One region of the Rhodococcus huquni genome, then DNA from elsewhere that is predicted to be linked to it. Evidence: riboswitches for the same ligand, from Rfam matches in the RefSeq annotation. Region 1 holds a riboswitch; each other region holds the start of a gene.
The links. Region 1 has a riboswitch for cobalamin ahead of ACZI8R_RS06815 (ABC transporter substrate-binding protein). Riboswitches for the same ligand answer to the same signal wherever they lie in the genome.
Positions count from the first base shown of each region.

Region 1 (7,391 bases):
GTAGTCGGTGGACAGCCCGAATACCACCGCCAGGATCAGCACGACGAACGTCGGTTCCAGCGGTGACGGACTGACCCCGAGGAGTCCGGCGCCGTGGCCGAGTTGGAAGACGAACGTCAGCACTCCGAATGTGGCGGCGAGGCTGATTCCCGCCATCAGTACGGCCTTGATGGGCAAGACGATCGACCCGAACGCCAGGAACAGCAGGATCAGCGTCGAGATCACCATGATCGCCACCATCACCGGCAGCCACTCGACGATGGCCGCGTTGCCGTCGTCCACCGTGGCCTGTCCGCCGCCCACGAGAATCTCGGTGCCTTCGGGTGCATCGAGGGCCCGCAGGCTCGATACGACGTCGCTCTGTTGGTCGGTGTCCGCACCCTCGGAGTACGTCACCTGGACAGCGGCGAGTTCGGCGTTGGACGCCACCATTCTCGCTCCGCTCACCCCGTCGATGCCTTGCGCAGCGGTGGCGACCTCCGTGGCTTCGGCAGGCGTGGGAGCCCCGCCGTCCAACCCCTGAAGGATGACGGTGGCGCCGTTTCCGGTCGTGGGGAAGTCGTTGACCAAGGTGTCGGTGGCGGTTCGCGCCGAATCGTTCTCGGGCAGCGCCGTGTAGGTGACCTCGCCGAGTGTGGCCTTGGTGAGCGGCGCGGCCAGCACCAGGAGGCCGATCACGATGGTGACAGCGACCGCGACCGGCTTACCCATCACTCGGGTCACCACCGAACCCCAGAACTTGCGGGCCCGTTCCTCGCCACGCTTGGCGGCATCCTTGCGCCAGCTGAGCGCGTTGATGCGGTGGCCGAGAATGGCGAGCAGAGCGGGCACAGCGGTCAACGACAGGAGCGCTGCACTGGCCACTGCCGCAATCGCGCCGAAGCCGAGCGACTTGATCACGTCCTGCGGGAACACGAGCATTCCGGAGAAGGCGCAGATCAGCAGTAGACCAGAGAAGAGGACGGTGCGGCCGGCGGTGAGCACCGTGCGCTTGGTGGCCTCCAACGGCGTTGCCCCGGCGTCGAGTTCCTCCCGGAAGCGTCCGACGACGAACAGTCCGTAGTCGATCGCCAGACCCAGCCCCAACAGGGATGCGACGTTGATGGAGAACGAACTGACGTCGGTGAACATCGTCAGCAATCGCAGAGTGGCGAGGGCACTGAAGATCGAGAGCAATCCGACGAACACCGGAACTGCGGCGGCGACCAGGCCGCCGAAGATGAACACGAGCATGATGAGCGTGACAGGCAGCGCGATGCCCTCGGCGAGAACGAGGTCACTCTGGAGCCGGTTGTTGAACGCGACGCCGACCACCGAGTTTCCCGCGAACTGGACGTCCACGCCGGGCACTTCGAGTTTGGGCAGCAGGTCGTTGAAGTTGGCGACGTCGATGCCGGCGTCCGGGTCGACGGTGATGGCAGCGGAGGCCATCGAGCCGTCATTGGAGGTCATCTGAGCTTTGGCCGGGCCCTCGGCGCTCCAATACGAGTTCACCGAATGGGTGGGCACCTCGTCCTGGAATGCGGCCAGGTTCTCGCTGACTGCCGGACCGATGTCGTCGAGCGTCTTGCCTTCGGGCGGCGTGTAGATGGCGATGATGTCCGGCGTCTGCGGACCGAGGTTGTCCTCGACGATCTGGGCGACCTCTGCCGATTGACTGCCCGGGTCGACGAATCCACCTTGACTGAGCTTCGAGAACACTCCGGTGCCCCACACACCGCTCACGACCACTGCGAGTACCGCGAGAGTCAGCACCCACCACTTCCGTGTGACGACGAGCGAGGCCCAACGTGTCATGCGTTCTCTCCGGATCGGTAGATATCGGTGAATGGTTTTCGGTTCTGCCGACTGTAGTAGCGGTGCGACGGGTGGGGCAGGTGAGTGATCGGGGTCTCGGTGGTGCGTTCGATCATCGATTCGGGCATACTCGACACCCACGCGCAGCCATTCGTAGGGGGAAGCCGGTCCGAATCCGGCGCTGACCCGCAACGGTAGGTGATCGATCACGCCATTCAGGCGCACGATCACGAGCCCGATTACCCGTCGAACGGTGTGTGACCCCAGTTCGTCGTGGTCTACGAAACGGAGTCCTGCCCGTCCCGCGGCGATGGTCCGCGAGTTGGCCGGTCGTTGGTTCGTGGCTCTGAGCCCCCAATGAGGTTTGTATGCGCTTTTCACCACTGCTTCGCAGTGCGGTCTTCGTCGCTGCGTCCACAGTCCTGGTCGCCGGATGTTCGCGCGGTGAGGCCGTCCAGGAGTCGGAATCGGCGGAGGCGTTCGCCGAGCCGGTGTCGATCACCAACTGTGATCGGACTCAGGTATTCGATTCGCCGCCACAGCGAATCGTCTCGATGAACGATCACGTCACCGAGGTGCTCATCGAGATGGGTGTGGGCGACCGGATCGTCGGAATGGGGTACCAGGACGCCACCCCACTTCCCGAATTCGCGGACGAGTTCTCGAAGATCCAGGGCTTGGCCCACGAGTACCCCACGTCGGAACAGATTCTCGATCTGGATCCCGACCTCGTTGTCGGCGGCATGAAGAGTTCGTTCAACGAGAAGGAAGGCCGCTCACGCGACGCGCTCGAAGACAAGGGGATCGCGACCTTCCTGTTCTCGGAATACTGCGGAACGGGATTCCCGGACATCGGCATGCTCACCAACGACTACACGCAACTCGGGCAGATTCTCGGCGCGGAACCAGCAGCCGCGCAGGTCTCCGGCAGGGTGGTCGACGGCCTCGAGCAGGTGCGCGGCAGGATCGGCGATGCTGCCCCCGTGCCCACCTTCTTCTACGACTCGGGTGAGGACGTCCCGATGACCGTCGGCGGGGTCGGTGTGGGCCAGTTGATCGCCGACTATTCGGGCGCGATCAATCTCTTCTCCGAAGGGGAGAAGCCCTACCCGAACAGCACGTGGGAAACCATTGGTGAGCGCGCACCCGAGGCGATCGTCGTTCTCGACTACGGCGACAAGAACGCGCAGCAGAAGATCGACTTCCTGAAGTCCCAGCCCATCATGGCGACGACGCCGGCCGTGCAGAACGATCGATTCATCGTGGTTCCCCTCGACGACTTCTTCGAGAGCCCACGACTCCTGGGGTCGGCCCAGACGATCGCGGAGGCCCTTCATCCCGATCGGATGTCGCAGCCGTGACGTCCACCGTGCAGGCGCGCCGGCCGGCGCCGTCGGCACCGAGTGAAGATCGACAGCCCCGGCGCCTCGGATTCGGTGTGCTGCTCGTATTTCTCACCGCGGGCCTGCTGTTCGTACTCGGGCTCGGGGTGTCGTTCGGATCGGTGCGCATTCCGATCGGTGATGTGTGGGCCATCGTTGCGCACACGGTGGTTCCGGACAGCTTCGAACCCTGGTGGTCTGCGGCTCGTGAATCCATCGTCGTGGACTCGCGTCTGCCACGGGCTGTCACCGCTGCGGTGGTGGGCGCGGCGCTCGCCCTTGCGGGTGGCGTTGCGCAGGCGGTCACCCGCAATCCGCTCGCCGATCCCTATCTGCTCGGAGTGTCGTCGGGTGCCGGCTTCGGTGTCGTTCTCGTGATGGTCCTCGGCGTGGGCGCAGGTGCGCTCGGCGCCTTCACGATCCCGCTCGCAGCGTTCGTCGGCGCCATGGTGCCGCTGTTTCTGTCACTGGCGATAGGCGGGCGATATCCGCAGCCCACCGCGATCATTCTCGTCGGTGTTGCCCTTGCTCAGGTCTTTTCTGCACTCATCACCTTCACGATGCTGGTCATCGCGAACGAGAACCAGCTCAGCGGGGTGCTGCACTGGCTGGCCGGTGGTCTCGGTGATGCGCGCTGGTCCACATCGGTGTTCCCGGCGCTGGCGCTCCTGATCGTCGGTACCGCCATCCTGCTCGGTGCCGGTCGGATGGATCTGCTGAAGACAGGGGACGACGGCGCCGCGGCCCTCGGCATGAACGTCCGCAGGTTTCGAGTGGTGCAACTGCTCGGAGTGTCCGTGCTGGCCGGTGCGGCCGTGTCGGTGGCGGGCGGAATCGGATTCATCGGGTTGCTGATTCCCCACTTGGCCGGCTACATGGTCGGCACCCGTGCGGTACGGCTGTTTCCGGTCGCCATGCTCGTCGGCGCCATTGCGCTCGTATTGGCCGACACCCTCGCGAGAGCCCTGGTGGCCGACACCGAAGTTCCGGTCGGCGTCATCACTGCCCTCGTCGGGGCCCCCATATTCGTGTGGATGCTCTACCGCCAGTATCGGAAGGAGGGCGCATGATCGAATCCCTTGCATTGGAACGGGTGTCCGCATCCCTCGGTTCGCGTCAGGTGCTTCGTGACGTCGATTTCGCCGTGCGGCCCGGGGAGATTCTCGGCCTGGTCGGACCGAACGGATCGGGCAAGACGACGGCTCTGCGGTGCAGCTACCGAGCATTGCGTCCGAGCGGTGGCACCGTGTGGGTCGAGGGCGCCGACGCAGAGACCGTGGGACGCAGAAAGCTTGCGACCACCATCGGAGTCAGCAGTCAGGAACCGCAGGCGTCGGCCGGACTGACGGTGCGCGAGTCGGTGGGGCTCGGTCGTGTGCCGCACCGGGGTTGGTTCGACCGTCCCACCGGATCCGACGACGAGATCGTCGAGGATTGCCTGCGTCAGGTGGACTTGCTCGGCTTGGCGACACGTGACGTGCAGGCCCTTTCCGGCGGTGAGCGGCAACGGGTGTCGATAGCGCGCGCCCTTGCGCAGCAACCCGAGATCTTGCTGCTCGACGAACCGACCAATCACCTCGACCTGCGGCATCAGTTGACCGTGATGAAAGTGCTCGGAGACTTGGCCGCGCGAGGTCTCGCGATCGTCGTCACCATGCACGATCTGCGTATGGCGGTCGAGTACTGCGACAGGTTGGCAGTGCTGGACGACGGGCGCGTCGTGGCGGACGGGTCACCGGCAGAGGTGCTCGACGACGGCTTGCTCGCCGGTGTGTTCGGCATCAAGGCGCACGTACGTTCACATCCGAAGCCGTCGATGGAAATTCTGGGTCTGGCCGATGAATGACGTGTATGCCCGCACAGCGCAACGGGTTCCGGTACTCGCAGATCAGATCGATCCACCCGCAGGCGCCCCGAGCTTTCCGGCCGCCGAGATGCTGGACGTCGAATGGATGGCGCAGCGCGTAGCGGACACGGGGCGCAGGTGGGGGAGCGTCGATCCGCGCGTCAACGGCACGCTGTGGTGGTACTCGGCAAGCTCGACGTTGACGGGAATCCCGGTGGCCACGGCGATGCTCACCGGGTTCGCGGCTCAGCCGCAGCTCGCGGATGCCACCGCCTTCCTGCGGCCGGACGGCTACTTCGGGGGCTTGCGCGGTGACACATTTCTCTCGATGCACGATGGGATGTCGCGCTTGGCGGAGGAGCTGGCTGGAACGCTCGGTGACCTGATCGCGGCGCTCGCCGAGGCCTCGGGTGTTCGTCCCCGGGCGTTGTGGGCGATCGCCACCGATTCCGTGGCGAACCGGGCGCTGGATGCGGGAGATGCTTCGGGTGGTCGCCTGTTCGGTAGCGCGTTCGCGCAGCGCTTGGTCGAAGAGATGCGGGGCGCGGGTGCACCCATGCCGTCGACCCGCTTCGTCGACGTGACCGCTGGTAGCCGGAGCAGGAGATTCACTCAGCGTGCGTCCTGCTGCCTGATCTACGAGGCCCGTGAGAACAAGTGCACGAGCTGTCCCAAACGGCTGCCGTCCGACCGGCTCGCAGACCTTCGGAAAATTGTCTCTTGACCTAAACCATTGTTCAGGTTGCACGGTTGTGTGACACCGCGAGACACGCGGATGTACTCACACCGAGGAGAATCGAATGTCTTCCACAGAGAACGTCGTCACATCCGCTGGTTCCGTCACTCCCATCCGGTATGTGCGGAGCTTGGCGCGCTGGGAGGCTGTTGCGCTCGCGACCGTGGGCGCAGTGGTCGGCAGCGCCCTGATCTGGGCACTGTTCACTGCCTTCGGTGCATCGTTCGAGATTCTCGACGGCGAATCGGTGCACGAGGTCGGGGTGAGCGGGGTGGCGACCAGCGCCGGAATTCCGGTCCTGGTCGGTGTCGCCCTGGCCGCACTCGTCTCGTACATGTGGGTCGGCGTGATTCGTGTCGCGCAGGTGGTCGGCGCGGCGCTGCCCCTGGTCACGATCGCGGGTTCGTTGTCGGCGGATGCCGACGTGGCGACGCGAGTGGGCCTGGCCCTGATGCACGTGGTGGTTGCAGGTTTCGTCGTCGTCGGACTGGAGTTGATGCGTAGGCGTATCGCTGCGACGAAACCCTGAACAGCGCATGTTCGAGGTCGGCTGCGGAAGTGGCCGACCTCGATTTGTCGATTGACCTTCTGGGTCGGCGAGTGGCACACTCTAGATAATCGAACATCAGTTCGATGGTGCGTCTTCCCCGGTGGCATCTTCGTTCGTGACCAGACTCGAGTCCGGTGTGAAGAGGTGCAGGTAGATGGGGTGGGGGAATGGTCCTCCGACATGGTCGGAGATGGAGCGAGTGCTCTCCGGCAAACCGAGTCGGGTGCCCGCCGAGCAGTTGTTTCCCGGCGATGGCAGCGACAGTCCGGCGTGGTCGCGCAAGCGCGGTGAGTACCAGGCCGATGTTCGGCCACCCAGTGCTTCTTCAGTGCCCTACGCCGAACTGCATGCGCATTCTTCGTTCAGCTTCCTCGACGGGGCCTCGTCGCCGGAGGAGATGGTCGAGGAGGCGGTGCGGCTAGGACTCGAAGCCATCGCACTCACGGACCACGACGGGTTCTACGGAGTGGTGCGATTCGCCGAGGCCGCGCAGGCGCTCGGCATGCCGACAGTGTTCGGATCCGAACTGTCGCTCGACTCGGCCCCGCGGGCCGGCTCTCCGGACCCGGGCGGATCGCACCTTCTGGTGTTGGCGCGTGGGCAGGAGGGGTACCGACGGCTCTCGCGTGCCATCGCCACCGCACACATGGTGGGCGGGGAGAAGGGGAAACTTCACTACGACATCGACGAGCTTGCGGACGCGGCCGGTGGGTACTGGCAGATCCTGACCGGTTGCCGCAAAGGCCACGTGCGCCGCGCGCTTCTGGAAGGCGGCATCGATGCCGCGGAGCATGAACTGCGCCGGCTGGTCGACCTGTTCGGGGCGGATCGGGTCACCGTCGAACTGACGCATCACGGTGTCGCCGAGGACGACGAACGCAATGCCTTGCTCGCGAAACTTGCAGAGATACACAGTCTTCCGATCATCGCTACCACGGCTGCACACTTCGCGAACCCGGAACGCAGGCGGCTGGCAATGGCCATGGCGGCCGTTCGTGCCCGGAGCAGTCTCGACGACTCGGCCGGCTGGTTGGCGCCCACCGGTGGCGGGCACCTCCGTTCCGGTGACGAGATGTCGAG
Region 1 is NZ_JBUYWE010000003.1:57,332-64,722, reverse strand. It holds gene ACZI8R_RS06820 (MMPL family transporter) at 1-1,797, opposite strand, end outside; cobalamin riboswitch at 1,890-2,062, shown strand; gene ACZI8R_RS06815 (ABC transporter substrate-binding protein) at 2,166-3,158, shown strand; gene ACZI8R_RS06810 (FecCD family ABC transporter permease) at 3,167-4,249, shown strand; gene ACZI8R_RS06805 (ABC transporter ATP-binding protein) at 4,246-5,025, shown strand; gene ACZI8R_RS06800 ((2Fe-2S)-binding protein) at 5,018-5,749, shown strand; gene ACZI8R_RS06795 (DUF6069 family protein) at 5,826-6,290, shown strand; gene ACZI8R_RS06790 (error-prone DNA polymerase) at 6,466-7,391, shown strand, end outside.

Region 2 (7,391 bases), on a different contig from region 1:
GAGGTCTCCCGGACCGTCCGCATGCGGGTTTTCGCGGGTGCGCCGACGCCGGAACGTCGCCGTGAGTTACGGCGACTCCTGTTGGCACGATCGGCAGCAGACACCCAATCGATAGTAGAGGGCGCAGAGCACTGCTTCGAACGCCACACGCGGCCGCGACGGCGCGGGCTTCGGCGGCATCCATGCATACGTCGCTATTTGCGGTCCTCGGTAAGCTTCCTGGTCGTGACAATTTCCTCCGCCCCCGGTGCGTCCGACGAAGAGCGGCGTGCGCGCCTACTCGCTGCGGCCGCGATCACGCTGCGGCAGCTGTCCGATGTGCTGACCCCTCTGGGTGAGCGGTTCGCCGAGGCCGGCCACGAGTTGTACCTCGTCGGTGGCAGCGTTCGCGACGCGATCCTCGGACGTCTGGGAACGGATCTCGACTTCACGACGGATGCCCGCCCTCAGCAGGTACAGGCCCTGTTGAAGGGGTGGGCCGACACGGTGTGGGACGTCGGTATCGAGTTCGGGACCGTGGGCGCCCGCAAGTTCGGTCAGGACATCGAGATCACCACCTTCCGGGCGGACGCCTACGACCGGGTGTCGCGCAAACCGGTGGTGGAGTTCGGTTCGAAACTGGAGGACGACCTGGTCCGGCGTGACTTCACGGTCAATGCGATGGCGGTGCAGATCGGAGCGGACGGTTCGCACACGTTCGTAGACCCGATCGGTGGCATGGACGCCCTCCTCGCCGGACGGTTGGACACGCCTTCGGCGCCCGAGACGTCGTTCGCGGACGACCCCCTTCGGATGTTGCGGGCCGTGCGCTTCGTGTCCCAACTGGGCTTCACATTGGAGGATCGGGTGCACAGCGCGATCGTCGACATGGCGTCTCAGATCGACCGGATCAGCGCCGAACGCGTGCAGGTCGAACTGGACAAGTTGATCCTCGGCGAGTTCCCGATCGACGGCATCAACATGATGTGCGATACCGGCCTGGCCGAGCGGGTGCTTCCCGAGGTGCCTGCGATGAAACTCGAGATCGACGAGCATCATCAGCACAAGGACGTCTACTGGCATTCGCTGACGGTGTTGAAGCAGGCCATCGATCTCGAGGAGGGCGATCCGGACCTGGTGTTGCGGTGGGCGGCGCTCCTGCACGACATCGGAAAGCCGGACACCAAGCGGAACGAGGAAGGTGGCGGCGTCAGCTTCCACCACCACGAGGTCGTGGGCGCGAAGATGGTGCGCAGAAGAATGCGGGCCCTCAAGTACTCGAAGCAGATGGTCGACGACGTGTCGCAGTTGGTGTTCCTGCACCTGAGGTTCCACGGCTACGGCAAGGGACAGTGGACGGATTCGGCGGTGCGTCGATACGTCACCGATGCCGGCGAACTGTTGCCGAGGCTCCACAAGCTGGTGCGCGCGGATTGCACCACCCGCAACAAGCGTCGTGCCGCAACCCTCCAGGCCACTTACGACGACATCGAGGAGCGGATCGCCCGTCTGGCCGAGCAGGAAGACCTCGCTCGCGTTCGGCCCGATCTGGACGGCAACGCGATCATGGAGCTCCTCGGGATTCCTGCCGGGCCCGAGGTGGGCAAGGCGTGGAAGTTCCTCAAGGAGCTCCGGCTCGACCGTGGTCCGCTCGATCGCGACGATGCGGAAGCGGAACTACTGGCGTGGTGGGCGCAGAAGCAGAAGCAGTAGCCCGCCCCTCCGGACGAACGCGACGCACGTCCGATCTGACTGGACGAATGTTCCATTCGTACCGCGCTCCGGTCAGAGGGCGTTGGCGCGCAGGAACTCTGCGACGGTCGTGACAGCTTGCGGGTTGCGGGGGCTTTGCCCGAGAGCGGCGTAGGGCAACGCGATGATGTTGTTCTCGCGCACCGCGGTGGTCCCGGCCATGAGTGGCTGCTGTCGGAGTTGTTCGATCTTGGCTTCGACGGTGTTCTCCGGGCCCGCGCCGTAGTCGACGATGACGATCGCCTGCGGGTCTCGCTGCGCCGCGGCTTCCCAGGAAGCCGTGGTCCACGAGTCGTCGATGTCGTCGAAGATGTTCGATCCGCCCGCTTCGCGGATGATCTGCGAGGGCGCGGCAGTGTGGCCGGAGGTGAACGGTTCGGGTGTGGCGCTGTCGAAGAGGAACACGCGTGCTGGTTCGACATCAGCGGGGACCGTCGCGTTGGCGGCGGCAACCTGGGATCGGTAGTCCGCGACCAGTTGGTCCGCGCGTTCGCGCACACCGAAGATGTCGCCGAGGTTCTCGAGGTCCGCGTACAGGGCATCGAGCGGGTCCATGATTCCGCGCTGGGTGGTGCCGGGCTGGCGGCACGCCTCGGTGAGTTGGTAAGGAGTTGCCCCGATTTCACGAACCCAGTCCGGGGTGAGGCCGGTCGCTTCCTTGAAACCGTAATTCCATCCGGCGAAGACGAAGTCGGGGTCGGCCGCTTGTACGACTTCCCTGGTGAAGGCATCACCGATGTCGGGGGTGCTCTCGAACTCCGATTTCCACGGTGAGGTATCGATGTCACGTTCCTTGCCGGGATACCCGGTGCGACCGGCAATCCGGTCGGCGAGGCCGAGCGCAAGCATCATCTCGGTGATGCCGGTGTCGTTGGTGACCACGCGCTCGGGAATGCCGGTGACCGTCAATGGATCGCCGCAGTTGGTGACGGTCACGGTCTCGCCCTCGACCGGTGGCGCAGCTTCGAGCTCGGCGCCACAGGCGCTCACCGTCAGTGCCACTGCCACAGCAGTCGTCCATGTCCGGATGTGTCGGCTCATGGGCCCTCTTTCTCGTCGAAGATGATCTGGGGCACACCCAGTCTCGGGTGGGTGACGATGTGGCCGCCGATCGTGAAGTGGCGACGCAGTACTTCGGGAGTGATCACGTCGTGGGGAGTGCCTGAGCAGACGAGACGTCCGGCGCCGAGCACGAAGATGCGATCGCAATACTGTGCTGCGAGATTCAGATCGTGCAGCGCGGCGATGGCGGTGACACCGAGCGTGCGGGCTGCGGTGAGCACGGCGTATTGGTGGTGGACGTCGAGATGGTTCGTGGGCTCGTCGAGTACGAGGACGTTCGGTTCCTGTGCGAACGCGCGGGCGATGAGGACGCGTTGGCGTTCTCCACCCGACAGTGACGAGAACGTCCGTTCCGTCAGGTCGTCGGCACCCGCCATGGCGGTTGCTTCGGCGCAGACGCGTCGATCGTTCGCCCGGTCTCGCGTGAAGGTTCCACCGTGCGGCAGGCGGCCGGTGGCGACTATTTCGGCAGCGGTGAAATCGAAGTGAAGCGGAGCTTCCTGGGTCAGTGCAGCCACTTGACGGGCATTGTCCCGCATACTGATTGCTCGGTTGTCGCTGCCGTCGACCGAGACTGTTCCCGAGGACGGGGACAGCGCCCGGTACAGGCACCGCAGCAGAGTCGACTTGCCACTGCCGTTGGGTCCGACGATTCCGATGAAATCACCCGAAGGGACGGTCAAGGTGACGTCCTGCACGATCGCTCGGCCGCCGATCGAGACCTCGACGTCGTGGTAGTCGACGCGCATCAGTTTGCTCCCATCAGTGCGCCGCGACGCCGCATGAGTGCGATGAACACCGGAACGCCGACGGCGGCGGTGATCGCGCCGAGCGGAAGTTCTTGTGGCGGAACAACGGTTCGAGCCAGCAGGTCCGCGGTGACGAGGAAGACTGCGCCGAGGATCGGAGTCACGACGATCAACCGCGTGTGGTCCGCGCCAACGAGGATTCGGGCAACGTGAGGCACGACCAAGCCGACGAAACCCACGGCGCCGCAGATCGAGACGAAGCAGCCCGTCATCGCGGCCGCGACGACGAAAAGCATGATTCGAAACTTCGATGCGTCGAGGCCGAGGGCGGCGCTGACTTCGTCTCCCATCGACAGTGCATTGAGGTGTCGGGCGGACCAGGCGATCGCGGCGAGGCCGACCGTGGTCACTATCGCGGCCAGTGGCACCAGCTCCCACCTCGCCGCCGAAAGGCTCCCGAGCAGCCAGAACATCACACTGCGAGCGCCGTCGCCGTGCGGGGCGAGGAAGACCAGCACCGTCGTGATCGCCGAGAACCCGTACCCCAGCACAGTGCCGGTGAGTACGAGTCGCAAGGGGACGAGGCCGGCGGCCGAGCGTGCCATGAGGTAGACGAGCAGGGTTGCTGCGAGGGCACCGACGAAGGCAGCGGTGGACAAGGCGTAGATACCGAGCACGCCGAACGTGCCGAACAGGACCACCGACGTGGCACCCACGGATGCGCCGGACGAGATTCCGAGGACGTACGGGTCGGCCAACGCGTTCCGCACCATGGCTTGAACTACCAGCCCGACAGCACTCAGACCGGCACCCACGAGGATGGCCAGCAGGACGCGGGGCAGCCGCGTATCGACGATGATGCGGTAGTTCGGAACGTCGGCCGCAGCGATGTCGCCGCCCGTGATCTCCGCCCAGACGATGTGACAGACGTCCGTCCACGCTATGTGCGCCGTTCCGAGCATCAGGGCGAACAGTGAAACCACGAACAGTGCGGCGAGGGACGCGACCGTCAGTGCGGCCACTGAGGTTCTGCGCATTCGTCGGCTCTTCCTGATGTGATCGAGTACTGCCTGACCACATCCGGGCACCCGCGAGCGAAGACACACGAACGACACCGTCCGCATCTCTCGTCAACTGTGTCCCACGAAGTCGACAAGCGACCACGCCGGTGGCGCGGCCGCGGTGGCAGGTCTTCGGACTCGTCGACACGCCTCCCGAGAACTCGGGCAGGCACCTACTGGTGGTCGCTTCCCGAGTCGAGCGGACTCAGTGCTGATGACCACGGTCGTTTCCACATACCGCTGCGGGGCAGTTCCGGATTCGAACCGGATTCCCTCTTACGATCCGACGGCCGAAAGCCGACGGAAACCAACGCGTCGAGGACTGTAACACCGGATCCGTGTCGTACCCCCGGCCTACCGTCGTAGGCGGATCGGTTGAGATCGGCGCCGACCGGGCACGCCCCACTATGCAGCACACCGACAAGCACGGGAGCAGTAGCGATGAGTGAAGTCACCACCAATCAACCGCTCGGCACACCGACATGGCTCGATCTAGGCATTCCTGATCTGGACAAGGCCATCTCCTTCTACGGCGCCCTCTTCGGCTGGGAGTTCGACGTCGGCACTGAGGAGACGGGTCGATACACGATGTGTCGGCTGCGCGGAAAAGACGTGGCCGCGCTCATGCCCAATCCGGATCCCGATGCCAAGGACTTCTGGTGGAACGTCTACCTCGCCACCGACGACGTCGACGCCAGCTTGGCTCGTGTCCGGGAGGCAGGCGGGAACGTGCTGGTCGACGCCATGGATGTGATGAACTTCGGTCGCATGGCGATCATCGTCGATCCTTCCGGGGGCCAGTTCGGTTTGTGGCAAGGGAAGGACCACGTGGGCTGCGCATTGGTCAACGAGCCCGGTGCGTTGCTCCGCAACGACCTCGTGACCCCGAACCCCGGCCCCGCCCGGGAGTTCTACTCCACCGTGTTCGACTTCACGCTGGACGGAAACGACGACCTGGGTGACGTGGACTTCACTTTCCTGCGTAGGCCGGACGGCCACGAGATCGGTGGAATCATGGGCGTTCCGGATGCCCCTCCGTCTTCGTGGGGCACCTTGTTCCAGGTCGAGGACGCCGACCGTGCCGTTGCCGTAGCCCGCGAGCAGGGCGGTCAGGCGGAGGACGCCGCCGACATGCCCTACGGACGTACCGCTGAGATTCGCGATCCGTTCGGTGCGCCGTTCACGGTCGGGGCCCCGCTCGGGTCCTGACACGCAACGCGTGACCAGCCCTCACCGCAACGACGCGAGTTCGGTGCTCGAGACGTCATCGAACCCTCACCTGGGTTAATCCCGACGAAACACGCGCGCCTGCAGCATTGATACAGGCCGCGCGCCGCCTCTGGGTGGCGCATGCCGGGCAGGTGAGGAGCGCGTCGATGCAGCAGAAAGCCGGTACGTCCACGGTGAAGACTGCCTGCTCGTACTGCGGTGTCGGCTGCGGGATGGTCCTCGAGGTGGAGACCGACCCGGAGACCGGTCGGCGCAAGGTCCTCAAGGCTGCCGGTGACAAGACGCACCCGACCAACTTCGGGCGTTTGTGCACCAAGGGGGCCACCAGTGCGGAGATGCTGGCGGCCGATGGGCGAATGGAGTCCGGCTACGTTCGAGAGCGGCGAGGGGAACAACCTCTCGCAGTGCCGGCCCGGCAGGCGATTCGGGATACCGCGCACCGATTGAAGGGCATTCTCGACGAGCATGGCCCGGACGCACTCTCCTTCTACGTGTCCGGTCAGATGTCCATCGAGGCGCAGTACCTGATCAACAAACTGGCGAAGGGGTTCGTCGGAACCAACCAGATCGAGTCCAATTCGCGCTTGTGCATGGCCAGTGCCGGCACCGGCTACAAGCAGTCCCTCGGCGCGGACGGCCCGCCCGGGTCCTACCAGGATTTCGACAAGGCAGACGTCTTCTTCGTCATCGGCGCCAACATGGCCGACTGCCACCCGATCCTGTTTCTTCGGCTCCTCGACCGGGTGAAGGTGGGGGCGAAGCTGATCGTCGTCGATCCGCGCCGCAACGCGACCGCCGACAAGGCCGATCTGTTCATGCAGATCAACCCGGGAACCGATCTGGCCCTGCTCAACGGACTGTTGCACGAGTTGGTGAAGAACGGCCACACCGATCCGGATTTCATTGCAGAGTTCACCGAGGGGTGGGACGTCATGCCCACGTTCCTCGAGGACTACTCCCCCGACCGAGTCGCCGAGATCACGGGAATCGCAGCGGATGACATCCGCTCGGCGGCGCGGTGGATCGGCGAAGCCGCGGAGTGGATGACGTGCTGGACGATGGGCCTCAACCAGAGCACCCACGGCACCTGGAACACCAATGCCATCTGCAACCTCCACCTCGCGACCGGCGCCATCTGCCGCCCAGGGAGCGGACCCTTCTCGCTGACCGGGCAGCCGAACGCGATGGGTGGTCGAGAGATGGGCTATATGGGCCCCGGCCTGCCCGGGCAGCGGTCGGTGCTGGTGGACGAGGACCGTGCCTTCGTCGAGGATGTGTGGAACCTCCCGTCCGGGACGCTCCGGACCGAGGTGGGCAGCGGCACGATCGACATGTTCGAGCAGATGGTGGCCAAGGAGATCAAGGCCTGCTGGATCATCTGCACCAATCCCGTTGCCACGGTGGCCAACCGGCGCACCGTCATCGAAGGGCTCGAAGCGGCAGAGTTGGTGATCACTCAGGACGTCTTCGTCGACACCGAGACCAACGGGTACGCCGACATCATGCTGCCGGGCGCACTGTGGGCCGAGTCCGAGTCGGTGATGATCAATTCGGAGCG
Region 2 is NZ_JBUYWE010000002.1:270,583-277,973, reverse strand. It holds gene ACZI8R_RS04860 (NUDIX hydrolase) at 1-104, opposite strand, end outside; gene ACZI8R_RS04855 (CCA tRNA nucleotidyltransferase) at 232-1,692, shown strand; gene ACZI8R_RS04850 (ABC transporter substrate-binding protein) at 1,765-2,772, opposite strand; gene ACZI8R_RS04845 (ABC transporter ATP-binding protein) at 2,769-3,542, opposite strand; gene ACZI8R_RS04840 (FecCD family ABC transporter permease) at 3,542-4,579, opposite strand; cobalamin riboswitch at 4,710-4,930, opposite strand; gene ACZI8R_RS04835 (VOC family protein) at 5,045-5,812, shown strand; gene ACZI8R_RS04830 (bifunctional nitrate reductase/sulfite reductase flavoprotein subunit alpha) at 5,980-7,391, shown strand, end outside.
Region 2: it holds a riboswitch for cobalamin, as region 1 does, so the genes downstream of both, ACZI8R_RS04840 (FecCD family ABC transporter permease) here and ACZI8R_RS06815 (ABC transporter substrate-binding protein) in region 1, are expected to answer to the same signal.

Region 3 (7,391 bases), on a different contig from region 1:
GACGCTCCGCCTAGCACAAGCAGAATTCGTTACCTTCCGGATCCGTCATCGTGATCCACAGGTACGGACCCTGGCCTCCTCTGTGAAGAAACGTCGCGCCCTTGGCGACGAGTTCCTCTGCCATGGCCTCGCGCCCGTCGCCGGCCCGTAGATCCAGGTGGAGACGGTTCTTCACCTGTTTGGACTCGGGCACCAACTGGAAGAGAACACGTGGGCGTTGCGGATGCTCGGGATCGCGGATGGCCGCACCGTTTCGCCAGACGAGCACGCCGTCGTAGGTAGTGGTGTCGGACTCCTGCGCGTGACCTGCGCTGATCAGTCCGCGGATGAAGTCCTCGTCACTGGGCTCCATCTCCCAACCGAGTACGTCAGCCCACCATTTTGCCTGGTCGTGGGGATGTTCCGAATCTACTGTGACCTGAAATTCCATCGACATGCATCCACGCTAGATCCACCCACCGACAGCCTTTTTCGAAGGTCACGCCGCCGCAGGACGGGATCTGTCCAGCAGGAGATGAACGGCCAATGCCCCCAGCGCCGTGCCCATCATCGCCTTCTGGATTCGGGCCCACCCCGGGCGAGCCGCGAGGAACGTGGCGATCGCGCCTGCGAGACAGACGATCAGCCCGTTGACGGCGAGAGCAACCGAAATCTGGACCGATCCGAGCACGAGACTCTGCGCCCAGACCGGACCGTCCTCGGGACGTATGAATTGCGGGATGAGAGCGAGGTACAGCACAGCGATCTTCGGATTCAGCAGATTGGTGGTCAGGCCCATGACGAAAAGCTTTCGTCGACCGTCCGGCGCGAGCGTGGTGGTCCGCGCGAAGACGTCGTTCCCCTTGGGCCGCAATGCTTGCCACGCCATCCACGCCAGGTAGAGAGCGCCGGCGATCTTCAGCGCCGTGTACGCCTGCGGAACGGCCACGAAGATGCTCGAGATGCCGAGAGTTGCGGCAATCAGATAACAGAGAAAGCCCACTGCCACACCGGCGAGAGACACCAATCCAGCAGCCCGCCCCTGGGTCACACTTCTCGACACCAGATAGACCATGTTGGGCCCCGGAGTGAGCACCAGACCCAACTCGATGGCGGCGACACCGAGGACGGCAGTAGCACTGATCATGGGCATCAGAGTGGCATCGCAGCGGCGCACTCGTCTCGGTCCAGTCCGGGATTTCTGGCCTGCGTACGGGCTTGCATTCGCCGACGACCAGTGAGAACGTCGGACGTGTACCGATATTGCTGACCTGAAAGGGTGAGATCAAAATATGCGTACGGCTGTCGCCGACCACTACCCCACACGTGACCGCAACGAGTGCACAGTGACCGATCGACACGACCCGGTCACCTGGTTCGAACCGAACCGAGATCAACCCACGAAGGGCCCACTGAGCCCGCGTGAAATCGCAGATTACAACTCCCGTGGCTTCCATTCGGCGGAAGCCCTCGTGCCTACCCGGGACGTCTTCGACCTCAAGGACGAAATGACACGACTGGCGGAGGACGAGACGCTGCGCGGCGACGGTCGCGTGGTCCGCGAGAACGGGGACGGCGAGAACGGGGACGGCGAAGTCCGCTCCGTCTTCGACGTTCACCTACTCAGTTCGGTCGTCGAAGAGGTCGTTCGACGCCCCGAGGTAGTCGGAATCGCCAGGCAGATATTGGGATCCGACGTCTACGTGCATCAATCCCGGCTCAACTTCAAGCCGGGTTTCAGCGGCGGGCCCTTCTACTGGCACTCGGACTTCGAGACGTGGCACGCGGAGGACGGGATGCCGACCCCCCGCGCAATGAGCATCTCGATCGCCTTGACCGAGAACTACGGCTACAACGGTGGGCTCATGATCATGCCCGGCTCGCACAAGGACTTCGTCTCGTGCGCGGGACGGACGCCGGACGATTACTACAAGGAATCGCTCGTCAGCACCGCACCGCCCACCGGTTCCCCGGACGAGCGGATGCTGGGGCGCCTGGCCAACGAGTACGGGATCGACGTCATGACCGGTCACGCCGGTTCGGCGACGATCTTCGACTCCAACTGCATGCACGGGTCGAACGGCAACATCACGCCGTTCGCTCGGTCGAACCTGTTCATCGTCTTCAACAGCATCGAGAACACGCCGGTGGAGCCTTTCTCCGCCAAGAACCCCCGGCCAAGCTATCTCGGCAGCAGGGACTTCACCACGGTCCGCTGACCTGCACCACCGTCAGGTTTTAGAACACCTGTTCGATGACTGGGGTATGCTCTTGGCATGCTCCAGTCATCGTTGTTCGACGACGCCGCGTTGGGCGCGCAGGTAGGCGCACTGTGCGGCTCGACACGTCGAATCTCGCTGAGTCATGGGGCGTGGGTCGACACGCTGCCCGGATGGCTCACCGGCTCCGAGCAGTTGTTCGACCGACTCGTCACCGGAACTCCTTGGCGGGCGGAACGTCGAAAGATGTACGACCGCGTCGTCGACGTTCCGAGGTTGGTGCGGTTCTATCGAGAAGGTGAGCCGTTGCCGGATTCGTTTCTGAACGACTGCCGCGACGCGCTGTCCAATCATTACGCAGTCGAATTGGGAGAACGGTTCGCCACGGCGGGGCTGTGCTTCTACCGAGACGGATCCGACAGCGTCGCGTGGCACGGTGACGACACCGGGCGAAGCCGCGCCGAAGACACGATGGTCGCCATCGTGTCGCTCGGCGCCGCGCGGCCGCTCATGCTCCGGCCACGCGGCGGCGGTAGTTCCGTCAAGTTCACTGTCGGACACGGCGATCTACTGGTCATGGGTGGATCCTGCCAACGAACGTGGGAGCACTGCATACCCAAGAGCAGTCGGCCGACAGGTCCGCGAATCAGCGTCCAATTCCGCACCAGAGGCGTTCGGTAGGCTCCGTCGAATTATCCGCGCCTCTTCGCCACTGCGGCCGCGAGCCGCTCCAACTGCGTAGCAGTGGTGTCCCAATCGAGGCAGGCATCGGTGATCGACTTGCCGTACTCGAGTTCGTTCGAACGCCCCAGCGTGAGGTCTTGGCGTCCCGCTTCGAGGAAGCTTTCGAGCATGACTCCCACAACGCCCTTCTCGCCGTTCTCGATTCGTTCGGCGAGGTCCGTCACCACGTCCACCTGCTTTTCGTGGTTCTTGGAGCTGTTTCCGTGGCTGGCGTCCACCACCATCCGCTCGGGCAGGTTCGCCTTACGCAGCCGCGCAGTCGTGTCCGCGACCGTCTCGGCGTCGTAGTTCGGTCCCTGCGTGCCGCCGCGCAGAATGACATGGCAGTCGGGGTTGCCGGCTGTCTTCACCAGTGCAGCATGGCCGTCGAGATCGGTTCCGGGGAACACGTGACTGGCCGCGGCAGCCCGCGATCCGTCGACGGCGACCTGTACATCACCCTCGGTCGAGTTCTTGATTCCCACCGGCATCGACAGCGCACTGCACAACTGGCGGTGTACCTGACTCGCCGCGGTGCGCGCCCCGATGGCGCCGTACGACACGAGGTCCGCAATGTACTGCGGCAGAATCGGATCGAGGAACTCACAGCCGACCGGAAGTCCGAGACCCGAGATGTCGAGTAGCAGTTTGCGTCCGATCCGCAGACCGCTGTCGATGTCGAAGGTCCCGTCGAGGTGAGGGTCGTTGAGCAGGCCCTTCCACCCCAACGTGGTGCGCGGCTTCTCGAAGTACACCCGCATGACGATGTGCAGGTCGTCGCGAAGTTCCTCCGCCTTCGAAGCGAGAAGGCGCGCGTAGTCCATGGCGGCTGCCGGATCGTGCACCGAGCACGGGCCGACCACGACCAGCAGACGGTCGTCTTCGCCGTTCAGGATGTCGACGGTGTTCGCGCGACCCGTTCGGACCGTTGCGGACGCGACGTCGTCCGGGCGCAGTTCTTCCCGCACGACGGATGGCGGCACGAGCGGACTGAGCGAGACAGTTCGCTGACTGTCGAGTGAGTTGTCGAGAGTGAGGGACATGGTGTCGGTTTCCTGTTCCGACCGACCCTCGAAGAATTCGAAGAGCTCCGACGAGCCGGTCTGCGATCCGGCTCGTGGGGTGGGAGGTCAGCGCGTGGTTACACCGACCGACCCACCCGGGGCCGGCCTGCTAAACCAGAAATATGCGCGCTGCATGCCGACCAGACTAACCACTTGTCCGGTTCGGCGCCAATGGGGCGGCTTCGCCGCCTGTGAGTGGCTAGCGAGTCCAGACACTCGCAGACCGCGCACGGGGCCGAAGGCCGTATGCTGGGGCCTGCAGCTGGTTCGCCCGGTGCGGTCGTGAGGAGCCCCGAAGACCACACTCGGCGTCGAAGCGCGTAGTCGCCCGCAAACGGTGACGCGCGTGAGAGGGAATCCGGTGAAATTCCGGAACTGTCCCGCAGCGGTGAGCAGGAACGACCGCCGTCACCACGCACTGGGCATCAGCCTGGGAAGCGACGGCCATTAGGTCCGATGTCGTCACATCGGCTGCCTGTGAGTCCGAAGACCTGCCGACTGTGTCGGGCACGCCGTGCCCGACGGTTCACTGCCTCGTGGATTGGGCGTGTAGACCTCCGCGCTTACTGCAAGAACCCAGGGCTCGAGAGGTGTACCCGCTTGCCGGTGGTGTCCCATACCGCTACGCAACTGGAGAATTTCGTGACACTTTCATTCACCGCGACCGTGCTGGGCTCCCCTCGCATCGGTCCGAACCGTGAACTCAAGAAGGCCGTCGAGGGCTACTGGGCGGGCAAGGTCGACGCAGCCGCCCTCGAGTCGGTGGCTGCCGACCTCCGCGCTCGTAACTGGACCGAGCTGCGCGACGCCGGCCTCGATTCGATACCGATCAACACGTTCTCGTACTACGACCACGTGCTCGATACCGCCGCCATGCTCGGCGCGCTGCCCGAGCGGGTTGCCGGTATCGAGACTGCGCTCGACCGGTATTTCGCCGCTGCACGCGGCAACGACACCGTCGCACCCCTCGAGATGACCAAGTGGTTCGACACCAACTACCACTACCTCGTTCCGGAAATTTCGCCGACCACCACGTTCTCGCTGGATCCGTCCAAGGTGCTCGCCGAGCTCGAAGAGGCACGTGCGCTGGATATTCCGGCTCGCCCGGTGATCGTCGGCCCCGTGACGTTCCTACTTCTCTCGAAGTCCGTCGGGGCCGATGCGCCGCTACTCGACCGCATCGACGAACTTCTGCCGCTGTACGCCGAACTGCTCGCGCTCCTCGCCGAGAACGGCGCTCAATGGGTGCAGATCGACGAACCTGCACTCGTCGCGGACCGCACGGCCGAGGAGATCGCAATCGCCAAGCGGGTATACGACTCGCTTTCGGGACTCGAACAACGCCCCGCAATCCTCGTGGCGTCCTACTTCGGTGGTCTCGGCGATGCTCTTCCCGCTCTCGCCGCCACCGGAATCGAAGGATTGGCAGTCGATCTCGTGACAGGCGCCGACTCACTGGGGTCCGTGCCGGAGCTGACTCGCAAGCACATCGTCGCCGGGGTGGTCGACGGGCGCAACGTCTGGCGTACGGACCTGGAGAAGGCACTTTCCACCGTCGGCACTCTTCTCGGGTCCACGGGCACGCTCGCGGTATCGACGTCGTGCTCCTTGCTCCACGTCCCGTACACGCTCGATGCCGAGACGGGAATCGACAAGGCGCTGCGCTCGTGGTTGGCGTTCGGCACTGAGAAGGTACGCGAGGTGGTTGCCCTCGGCACCGCGCTCACGAAGGGCCGGGAGAGCGTCGAGGACGAGTTCGCGCTGGCGCGGGCTGCCGCCTCGACACGAAACAGCGATCCGCGTCTGCACGACGCCGACCTGCGGAGCCGTCTGGCAGACATCGTCGAATCCGATGCGGGTCGCAGTCCGGCTGCCCAGCGACGTGAAGCTCAGGCCGCGTTGAACCTGCCCCTTCTCCCGACCACGACGATCGGGTCCTACCCGCAGACGACCAAGATCAGGGTGGCGCGCGCCGCCCTGCGCAAGGGCGAGATCGACCAGGCCGAGTACTTGTCGCGGATGCGCGCGGAGATCGCCGACGTCGTTGCATTGCAGGAGAAGCTGGACATCGACGTCCTGGTACACGGCGAGCCAGAGCGCAACGACATGGTTCAGTACTTCGCCGAGCAGTTGGACGGGTTCTTCGCAACGGCGAACGGCTGGGTCCAGTCGTACGGAAGCCGCTGTGTCCGTCCGCCGATCCTCTACGGCGATGTGCGCCGACCGAGCGCCATGACCACCTCGTGGATCACGTACGCGCAGAGCCTCACCGATCGTCCTGTCAAGGGAATGCTCACCGGGCCGGTGACCATTCTGGCGTGGTCCTTCGTGCGTGACGATCAACCGCTGGCGGACTCCGCCGATCAGGTCGCTCTCGCCATCCGCGAGGAAACGGTGGATCTTCAGGAAGCGGGCGTCAAGATCGTCCAGGTGGACGAACCCGCACTGCGCGAACTGCTCCCACTACGTGCGGCGCACCAACCCGCGTACCTGGACTGGTCGGTGGGATCGTTCCGCCTCGCAACGTCCGGCGTGGCCGACGAGACGCAGATCCACACGCACCTGTGCTACTCGGAGTTCGGCGAGGTCATCGACGCCATCGCCAAGCTGGACGCGGACGTGACATCGATCGAGGCCGCCCGTTCGCACATGGAGGTGCTCGACGATCTCAATGCCGTGGGCTTCGATCTCGGGGTCGGCCCCGGCGTGTACGACATCCACTCTCCGCGGGTGCCGAGCGTGGACGAGATCGCAGCGTCGCTGCGTGAAGCACTGAAGGCCGTTCCGGTGGAACGGCTGTGGGTCAACCCAGACTGCGGCCTGAAGACGCGAGGGTCTGCCGAAGTCGAGGCGTCACTGCGCAACCTGGTCGACGCGGCAAAGTTGGTCCGCGCCGAGCTGTAAGCGGCTCCGCCGCCTGTGAGTGGTCAGCGAGTCCCTGATTCGGAAACGAGCGGGACTCGCTGACCATTCACTGGGCCGAAGGCCCTATCCGACGGCGAGATCGAGCTCGTCGTCCGCCACACCGACGCTGACGCGCCCGCCCTCGACCAACACATCGTCGAGAATCAGATCGGCGATCCGGTCGTCGACGGCGCGCTGGATGGAGCGCCGCAGCGGACGGGCACCGAACTCGGGCTGATGCCCGTGTTCCGCTATCCAGTCGACCGCCTCGTTGCTGAACTCGATCTCGATACCCTTGGACTCGAGCCGCTTTCGGCTGTCCTCCAGCAGCAGATCGGTGATTCGATGAAGCTGCTGATCGTCCAGCTTGCGGAAGATCACGATCTCGTCGATACGGTTCAGGAACTCCGGACGCATCGCCTCACGCAGACGTGCCATCACCCGATCACGCAGCGGCTTCTCCGCCGCCTCCGCATTTCCGGTGACGAAGCCGAGGCCGCCC
Region 3 is NZ_JBUYWE010000005.1:285,599-292,989, reverse strand. It holds gene ACZI8R_RS12560 (VOC family protein) at 11-436, opposite strand; gene ACZI8R_RS12555 (LysE family translocator) at 479-1,126, opposite strand; gene thpD (ectoine hydroxylase) at 1,272-2,198, shown strand; gene ACZI8R_RS12545 (alpha-ketoglutarate-dependent dioxygenase AlkB) at 2,256-2,879, shown strand; gene ACZI8R_RS12540 (3-deoxy-7-phosphoheptulonate synthase) at 2,891-3,964, opposite strand; cobalamin riboswitch at 4,304-4,498, shown strand; gene metE (5-methyltetrahydropteroyltriglutamate--homocysteine S-methyltransferase) at 4,628-6,889, shown strand; gene ACZI8R_RS12530 (ATP-dependent Clp protease ATP-binding subunit) at 6,974-7,391, opposite strand, start outside.
Region 3: it holds a riboswitch for cobalamin, as region 1 does, so the genes downstream of both, metE (5-methyltetrahydropteroyltriglutamate--homocysteine S-methyltransferase) here and ACZI8R_RS06815 (ABC transporter substrate-binding protein) in region 1, are expected to answer to the same signal.